3 regions of the Ruegeria sp. CDSB117 genome follow, and region 1 is predicted to be linked to each of the others. Evidence: riboswitches for the same ligand, from Rfam matches in the RefSeq annotation. Region 1 holds a riboswitch; each other region holds the start of a gene.
The links. Region 1 has a riboswitch for cobalamin ahead of AC2FJC_RS22800 (metal ABC transporter ATP-binding protein). Riboswitches for the same ligand answer to the same signal wherever they lie in the genome.
Positions count from the first base shown of each region.

Region 1 (2,196 bases):
TCCGTCGGGCCCGACGCTCGTAGAACTTCAAAAGAAAGAAGCTATTTTTTCCAAGATCATCAAGGATAATAGAGGTTATTAGATATCCGCTGATAACGAAGAAAACGTCTACGCCTAAAAAACCTCCACTGAACAGGCTTATGCCGGAATGAAAAAGAACCACTGGTAAAACTGCAATGCTGCGAAGGCCATCAATTTCTTTCCGTTGCAGCATTTAATCAAAACCCACTCTTGTATTTTGTGCTCGGGCCTGTGAGCTTTCGAAGCGCATCTGTCGTCAAGAGTGTGTCGAGGAACTTTGAGCCGCCGCAGCCAATCGAACAAAGTATTGGCAGGTTTATGCGTTCCGGTCGTTGCAAGACCCAGGCTGAAAACTTCTGAGTGAGCCCTGCGAAGTCACTGCCATTGCTAGCACCCTTATCGTAGAATTTTTTTGGCTGATTGGAGCCTGGTACAAATTGCCATCACCGATTGGTTCGCGCTCTTGTCGAATCAAATCAATTCGTATTTGGTCCACGTGATGGTTCCCGACTGTATTCTGCGGTCAGGGATAAAAGGGAATACGGTGCGGTTCTGTGAAAAGACCAATTCCGTGACTGCCCCCGCAACTGTAGGCGGCGAGCGACCCGAGATCGTCCACTGGGCAATAGCCTGGGAAGGATCGGGATAGCTTTGACCCGCAAGTCAGGAGACCTGCCATCCGAAATTTATGAACCTGGGCGGGGTGTCCCAGAGGGAGATGACAATGTTTCAAGCGGTCCGTACCGTGCACGAACTTGCGCTCGCTTTGCCCCTGTCCGAACACAGGAGGCGTTGCCGTTGTCATTGCAAAAAGCTGACACCCAAAGGGGTAAGTGCTTGACGGAATTTAGTGTTCCGGTGCTGGTCACGGGGGCTCTGGCGCTGTCGGCGATCTTGTGGCTCGCGATTTACGCGGTGATTTGATGTCGGCCGTTTTACAAATCCGAGATCTGACGTTGGGCTACCGCGACCTGACATTGTTTCACCGCCTCTCCATGGATATCGCGGCCGGGACAACCCTGGCCGTTCTTGGTGCAAACGGGTCGGGCAAGAGCACATTTGTAAAGATGCTGCTGGGCTTGATGGATCCGCTTTCGGGCAGTTTGACTTGGCCGCAGGGCCGTCCTGGTGACATCGGGTACCTGGCGCAGATGACCGAGTTCGACCGCCGATTTCCCATCCGTGTGAGGGATCTTGCCGCGATGGGTGCTTGGCGCGGGTTTGGCTATCGTACCGGGCTGGACGCCGCGGCACGTGACCGGATGGCCGCCGCGCTGGATGAGGCCGGGGTACTGGATATCGCTGACCGGCCTCTGCATATGCTATCGGGCGGGCAACTGCAGCGCGCGCTGTTCGCACGGGTTATCATGCAGGACGCGCCGCTGATCCTGCTGGATGAACCGTTTGCCGCCGTCGACCAAAGTACTGAGGCGCATCTGCTGTCGATTATACGCCGATGGCGCGATGAGGGGCGCGCGGTGGTTTTGGTGGTGCACGATCTTTCCTCGGTACTGGACTATTGCAGCCACGCGCTGCTTTTGGGCGGGCAAGAGGCGACCCATGGACCGGTGAATGACGTTCTGACACCAGACCGGCTGGTTGCGCAAGGATACCTCTCGGAAAGTCAGGCGTCCTGGATGTTCCGTGGCACCCATTCAACAGCGGAGCACGCCAATGTATGACCTGATCGTCGAAATGTGGAGCTTTGCCTTCATGCGTCGCGCTTTTGTGGCAACCACGGTTTTGTCGGCTTCGGTCGCGCCGGTGGGGGCATTTCTTGTTCTGCGTCGCCTATCGCTGGCTGGTGAGGCCATGGCCCACGCGATTACCCCGGGCATCGTCATCGGCTTTGTCACGGCGGGCTTGTCAGTCATGTCACTGCTGGTCGGAGGGCTTATCGCGGGTGTTGGCGTCGCCATTTTGACCGCCTTTCTCGCACGCCGGACGATCCTGCGCAGCGATGCCAGCCTTGCCTCGCTGTATCTGATCGCACTGGCGGTGGGTATCTTTATTCTGTCTGCAGCAGGGTCCGCAGTCCCACTAAAAAGCTTCCTGTTCGGATCAATCCTTGGGATCGACGACGCGTCGATGATCCTTGTCGGAGGGGTGGCGACGGTAACATTGTTGGCATTCGCCGTTCTGCTTCGTCCGCTGATTATCAGCACCTGCGATCCG
Region 1 is NZ_JBXWOS010000041.1:2,546-4,741, forward strand. It holds gene AC2FJC_RS22795 (acyltransferase family protein) at 1-214, opposite strand, end outside; cobalamin riboswitch at 505-715, shown strand; gene AC2FJC_RS22800 (metal ABC transporter ATP-binding protein) at 945-1,703, shown strand; gene AC2FJC_RS22805 (metal ABC transporter permease) at 1,696-2,196, shown strand, end outside.

Region 2 (2,196 bases), on a different contig from region 1:
CGATGCGGTAAATGACGGTGTAGCCATTCTTGCACTGCCGCCGCCCTGTCTCAATCAGAATGCCCTCGCGCAAGAAGTCGATGATGGTGCGCTTGACCGTGCTCTCGCTGAGCTCTGTGTGGCGCTGGATCGTCCCCTTGGAGCACCAGATGCCCGAGCCATCATCGCTCGCCTTGTCGGCCAGGAACATAATGATCTGCTTGCGCGCAGCGCTGCCAAAACGGCGCTCGGCGCATTCGTTTGCAACCGCCCAACTCATCAAATTATCCCAAGGTTAGAAACGATTTTGTGAGCATTCTGAATCGCAAAGAGCGTTGAAACTTTCGCTTTTTGTTCACTTTTTGTCAGGGGGTGTTTTGCACCCATAAGCCGTTGTTTTCGCTGCCTGTCTTTATGGATTGCAAATCCGTGTACACCGGTTCGATTCCGGTACTCGCCTCCACTTCTTTTCAAACACTTAGCTTTCTGCGCTGCTTTCGCAAATTCGGGCGTATACACTTGGGTATCATGTTCCTACTGGCTTCTGGAACAGCATAACCGTCGCCGTTGATGTCCGGGGTTAAATGTCGAAGCGGTTTGAAAGTAATGCCACACGTGCCAAATCTTTTCCCGCTAACAAACGGCGCGACGCACAATGCGTCAGTGGTAGAGGGATGTGCTTTGTCTTTGTCGCGCCTTTGCCCGCTTCCTTAATATTGCCCAAAGGTTCGCACAGAACGCGATTGCCCAAGTCGCGCCTGTTGCGATTGCCGGTCCAGCGATTCCGTTTGCACAACCGCACTACCTGATTGCCAAGCACGGAAGCGCTCAATCATCCGCGGCTGCGGGGCTGTTTTGCGCCTGGCTTCGTGATCGGATCGCATCGGATGCCGCTGACTGACTTCGGCTGGTCGCTTTTCTGACGTAACCGGTTTTCAAACCCTGGTCGTGCTTGACAAGCCCCCTGCCCGTGCCGCATGTCGCATGCGTTGGTGTCCATCCTCGGATGGATGAAAAGGGAATGTGCCAGCGATGTCATCGCCAAGCACAGCCGCCCCCGCGACCGTGACCGGAGAGGGTGCCCAAAGCCACTGGCCCAATAGGCCGGGAAGGCGGGACATCCGACAGGGCAAACGCTCTGACATCCGCAAGCCGGGAGACCTGCCAGCACCCGAAGTTGAAACCGGGCGGGGTGTTCCGGTGTCGGGTCCATGTCGCACACGTGGCCCGCATGAAACCCCGTCCCCCGTACAAAGGATTAGGGGGATGAGAGACGTGACCGAGACCGCACCAGTTGAATTGCTGGTCTGCACGACATGCCGCCGTGGGTTGCCCATCGAAGATGACGCCCAGCGACCCGGCACTTTGCTGCACAAAGCGCTTGAACAGGCGGGCTTGCCTGACGGCGTGGACCTGAAGCCGGTGGAATGCCTGTCGAACTGTGATCAGGGATGTTCGATCGTTTTGCGTGGTGGCTCGTCCCGATGGACCTTTATTTATGAAAACCTCGACGAGACCGACCACGTCGAGACCATCGTCGAAGGCGTCACCAAATATCTGGCCGCTGAAGACGGTCTGGTGAAATGGCGTGAGCGCCCCGAACATTTCCGCAAAAACTGTGCGGCCCGCATTCCCCCGATTGGAGCCCTGAAATGAGCAATCTCGAAAAACTCCCCGTCACTGTGATCACCGGCTTTCTGGGCTCGGGCAAAACTACGCTGGTCAAGCACCTGATGCAGAACCCGCAGGGCAAGCGTCTGGCTGTGGTCGTCAATGAGTTCGGCGATGTGGGTGTGGATGGCGATATCCTGAAATCCTGCGCCATCCCGGATTGCCCGGCGGAAAACATCATGGAATTGGCTAACGGATGCATCTGTTGCACTGTGGCCGATGATTTCATCCCGACCATCGAAGCCTTGATGGCGCTGGAGCCGCGTCCTGATCACATCCTGATCGAAACGTCCGGTCTCGCCCTGCCCAAACCGCTGCTCAAGGCGTTTGATTGGCCCGATATCCGCTCGAAAATCACCGTTGATGGTGTGATCGCTCTGGCGGACGCCGAGGCCGTCGCCGCTGGGCGTTTCGCACCAAATGTCGAAGCCGTGGACGCCCAGCGCCTAGCTGACGACTCGATCGACCACGAAACGCCCCTGTTTGAGGTGTTCGAGGATCAGATCTCCTGCGCGGATATCATCCTGCTGACCAAGCCCGATCTGG
Region 2 is NZ_JBXWOS010000009.1:104,661-106,856, forward strand. It holds gene AC2FJC_RS12145 (hypothetical protein) at 1-259, opposite strand, end outside; cobalamin riboswitch at 953-1,162, shown strand; gene AC2FJC_RS12150 (DUF1636 family protein) at 1,246-1,635, shown strand; gene cobW (cobalamin biosynthesis protein CobW) at 1,632-2,196, shown strand, end outside.
Region 2: linked by a shared signal. The riboswitch ahead of AC2FJC_RS12150 (DUF1636 family protein) and the one ahead of AC2FJC_RS22800 (metal ABC transporter ATP-binding protein) in region 1 are both predicted to bind cobalamin.

Region 3 (2,196 bases), on a different contig from region 1:
TACGACCAGCCGCTCGGGCTGAGTTTCAAACACCAGCGGCTCGCCGCAATTGTCGACGGTGATCTCGCGCGCTGTTGCGGCACTTGCAATGCCGCTGATCAGTGCAGCGCACCAGAGAGTTTTGTTCATTTTACTTTTCCTAGTTTGAGGTAGTGGTTCTTCGGATATCCAGTGCCGGGATCATGCGGCCTTCATGCTGAAAGCTAAGAAAATCGACACCAAACGTTTCACGGACCCTTTTGGGTGTCAGCACTTCGTGCACTGGGCCGAAACCGGTCAGGCGCGTGGATTTCATCAACGCGACATGGGTCGCGAATTCCGGGATCATGACCAGATCATGAACGATCATGACCACCGTAATGCCCAGCTCGGCGACCAGCGACAGCATGCGTCCCTTGGCATCCGGATCCAGATGGTTCGTCGGCTCATCCAAAAACAGCAACGACGGGTTCTGCGCCAGCGCCCTTGCAATATGAGCACGCTGGCGTTCCCCGCCGGATAACATGGCCATTCGCTTGTCGGCGAGGGCGAAGAGTCCGGTCAGTTTAAGGATTCGGTCCAATTCCAAGGCGTGCTCAGCGGCAGACCGATCAGCGCGGATGGGGATTTGCCCAAGGGCCACGTAGTCACGCAGAAACAAACGCCCGTCCGGCGATTCCTGCTGACTGACCACGGCGATCATTCGGGCGCGGTCCATTGCCGAAAGCTGCCGAAGGCTGCGCCCCTTTACCAAAACGTCCCCCAGCACAATCTCTTCACCGCCGCACAAAAGATTCAGCAGCGTTGTCTTACCCGCACCGTTTGGGCCGGCAATTGCCAGAGTGGCCCCTTCATTCAGTTCGAAATTGATGTTTTGCAGCAGTACGTCGCCGTTCAGGGCATAATACTCCAGCCCGCGCGCCTCAAGGAAAGCTCCGCAGGTCATGCGCTTGTCTCCACTTTTAGCCGCGGCAGGCGCGCCAGAGTCTTTTCAAGAAGGGCAGGCGGGCGCTGCGTTGCATTGGTCCACCCATCCGCGATGCGATGGTATTGATGTGCAAATTCGGCCAAAGCATCCACGTCCTCAGTCGATTGGATGTCACCGAAAAGGTACTGCGCTTTGTCGAATGCCTGAACCCCGACGGTTGTGGGACGACCGCAACCGGCCATGCAGGAAACGCTTTGGATGTCAAAACTGGATGGAAGCTTGCTTGCAAGCGCAGCGCGCAATGAATCCGCCCGGTCAGAACCCTCGCAGGTCTCGCAAATCAGAAGGAAATGATCAGGACTGATCGACATAGCCCACTCCGCCTGTTGCCAAGCGCGGGCAGAAGGTGCCAATCATGTCATCACGTCTTAGACGTGTCATAAAGCCTCCTTCCAGGACGCCCCGCCCCGGGTTGGTTGAACATCGGATGGTAGGTCTCCTGACTTGCGGGTCGTGGCTTGGCCATCCTTCCCGACCCATTTGGGGTCAGTGGGTATTTGGCGTCGCTCACCGCTTACAGTTGCGGGGGCAGTCACGGACTTGGCGCTTGTTGGCAACCTCACCGTATTCCCTTTTCATCCCGTGGCGAACCATAGGGAACCATCGCGGTGATGCTTGCCCGAGTTCCGAATTTGGGTCAAGCGATAATCCGCGCCGCCCCACGCACAGAGGTCATTTGTCATTTGCCAATGATCTGACTACGCTGCGTTGCAGAAATGTAGCAACAAAGGTGGATATGTTCTGGTTCCGGGGGGCCGCACATCCAATGTTTGAAACAACGAACACGCATTCAAAAACAAAGCCGGACGAGATGAAAATTCAAGAAAACAGAACCTATTCTCAACTGAAGGTAGGCGACAAGGCGCAGGTCACCCGATTGTGCACCGTGGACGACTTGTACGCGTTTGCCTCGGCTTCGGGTGACCACAACCCGCTAAATCTGGCGGCCTATGACGGAGATGGAGATGGACACCCCGAGGCTGTTGCGCCCGCCTTGTGGCCCGCGGGTTTGGTGGCTGCAGTCATTGGAAACATCTTACCGGGGGCCGGTACGCAAACACGTCGGGCGGACCTGAGTTTTCATGCTCCGGTTATGGCGGGCGAAGAACTGACCGCCTTTGTGGCTGTTACCGAAAAGCGTGAAGACGGCGACCTGACCTGTTCCGCCGAAGTGCGCCGGGTCGGGGATAACGCATTGATCCTGAGTGGTACCGTACAGGTCACGCCAC
Region 3 is NZ_JBXWOS010000005.1:114,692-116,887, reverse strand. It holds gene AC2FJC_RS08025 (ABC transporter substrate-binding protein) at 1-129, opposite strand, end outside; gene AC2FJC_RS08020 (ABC transporter ATP-binding protein) at 140-925, opposite strand; gene AC2FJC_RS08015 (DUF1636 family protein) at 922-1,278, opposite strand; cobalamin riboswitch at 1,380-1,585, opposite strand; gene AC2FJC_RS08010 (bifunctional enoyl-CoA hydratase/phosphate acetyltransferase) at 1,779-2,196, shown strand, end outside.
Region 3: linked by a shared signal. The riboswitch ahead of AC2FJC_RS08015 (DUF1636 family protein) and the one ahead of AC2FJC_RS22800 (metal ABC transporter ATP-binding protein) in region 1 are both predicted to bind cobalamin.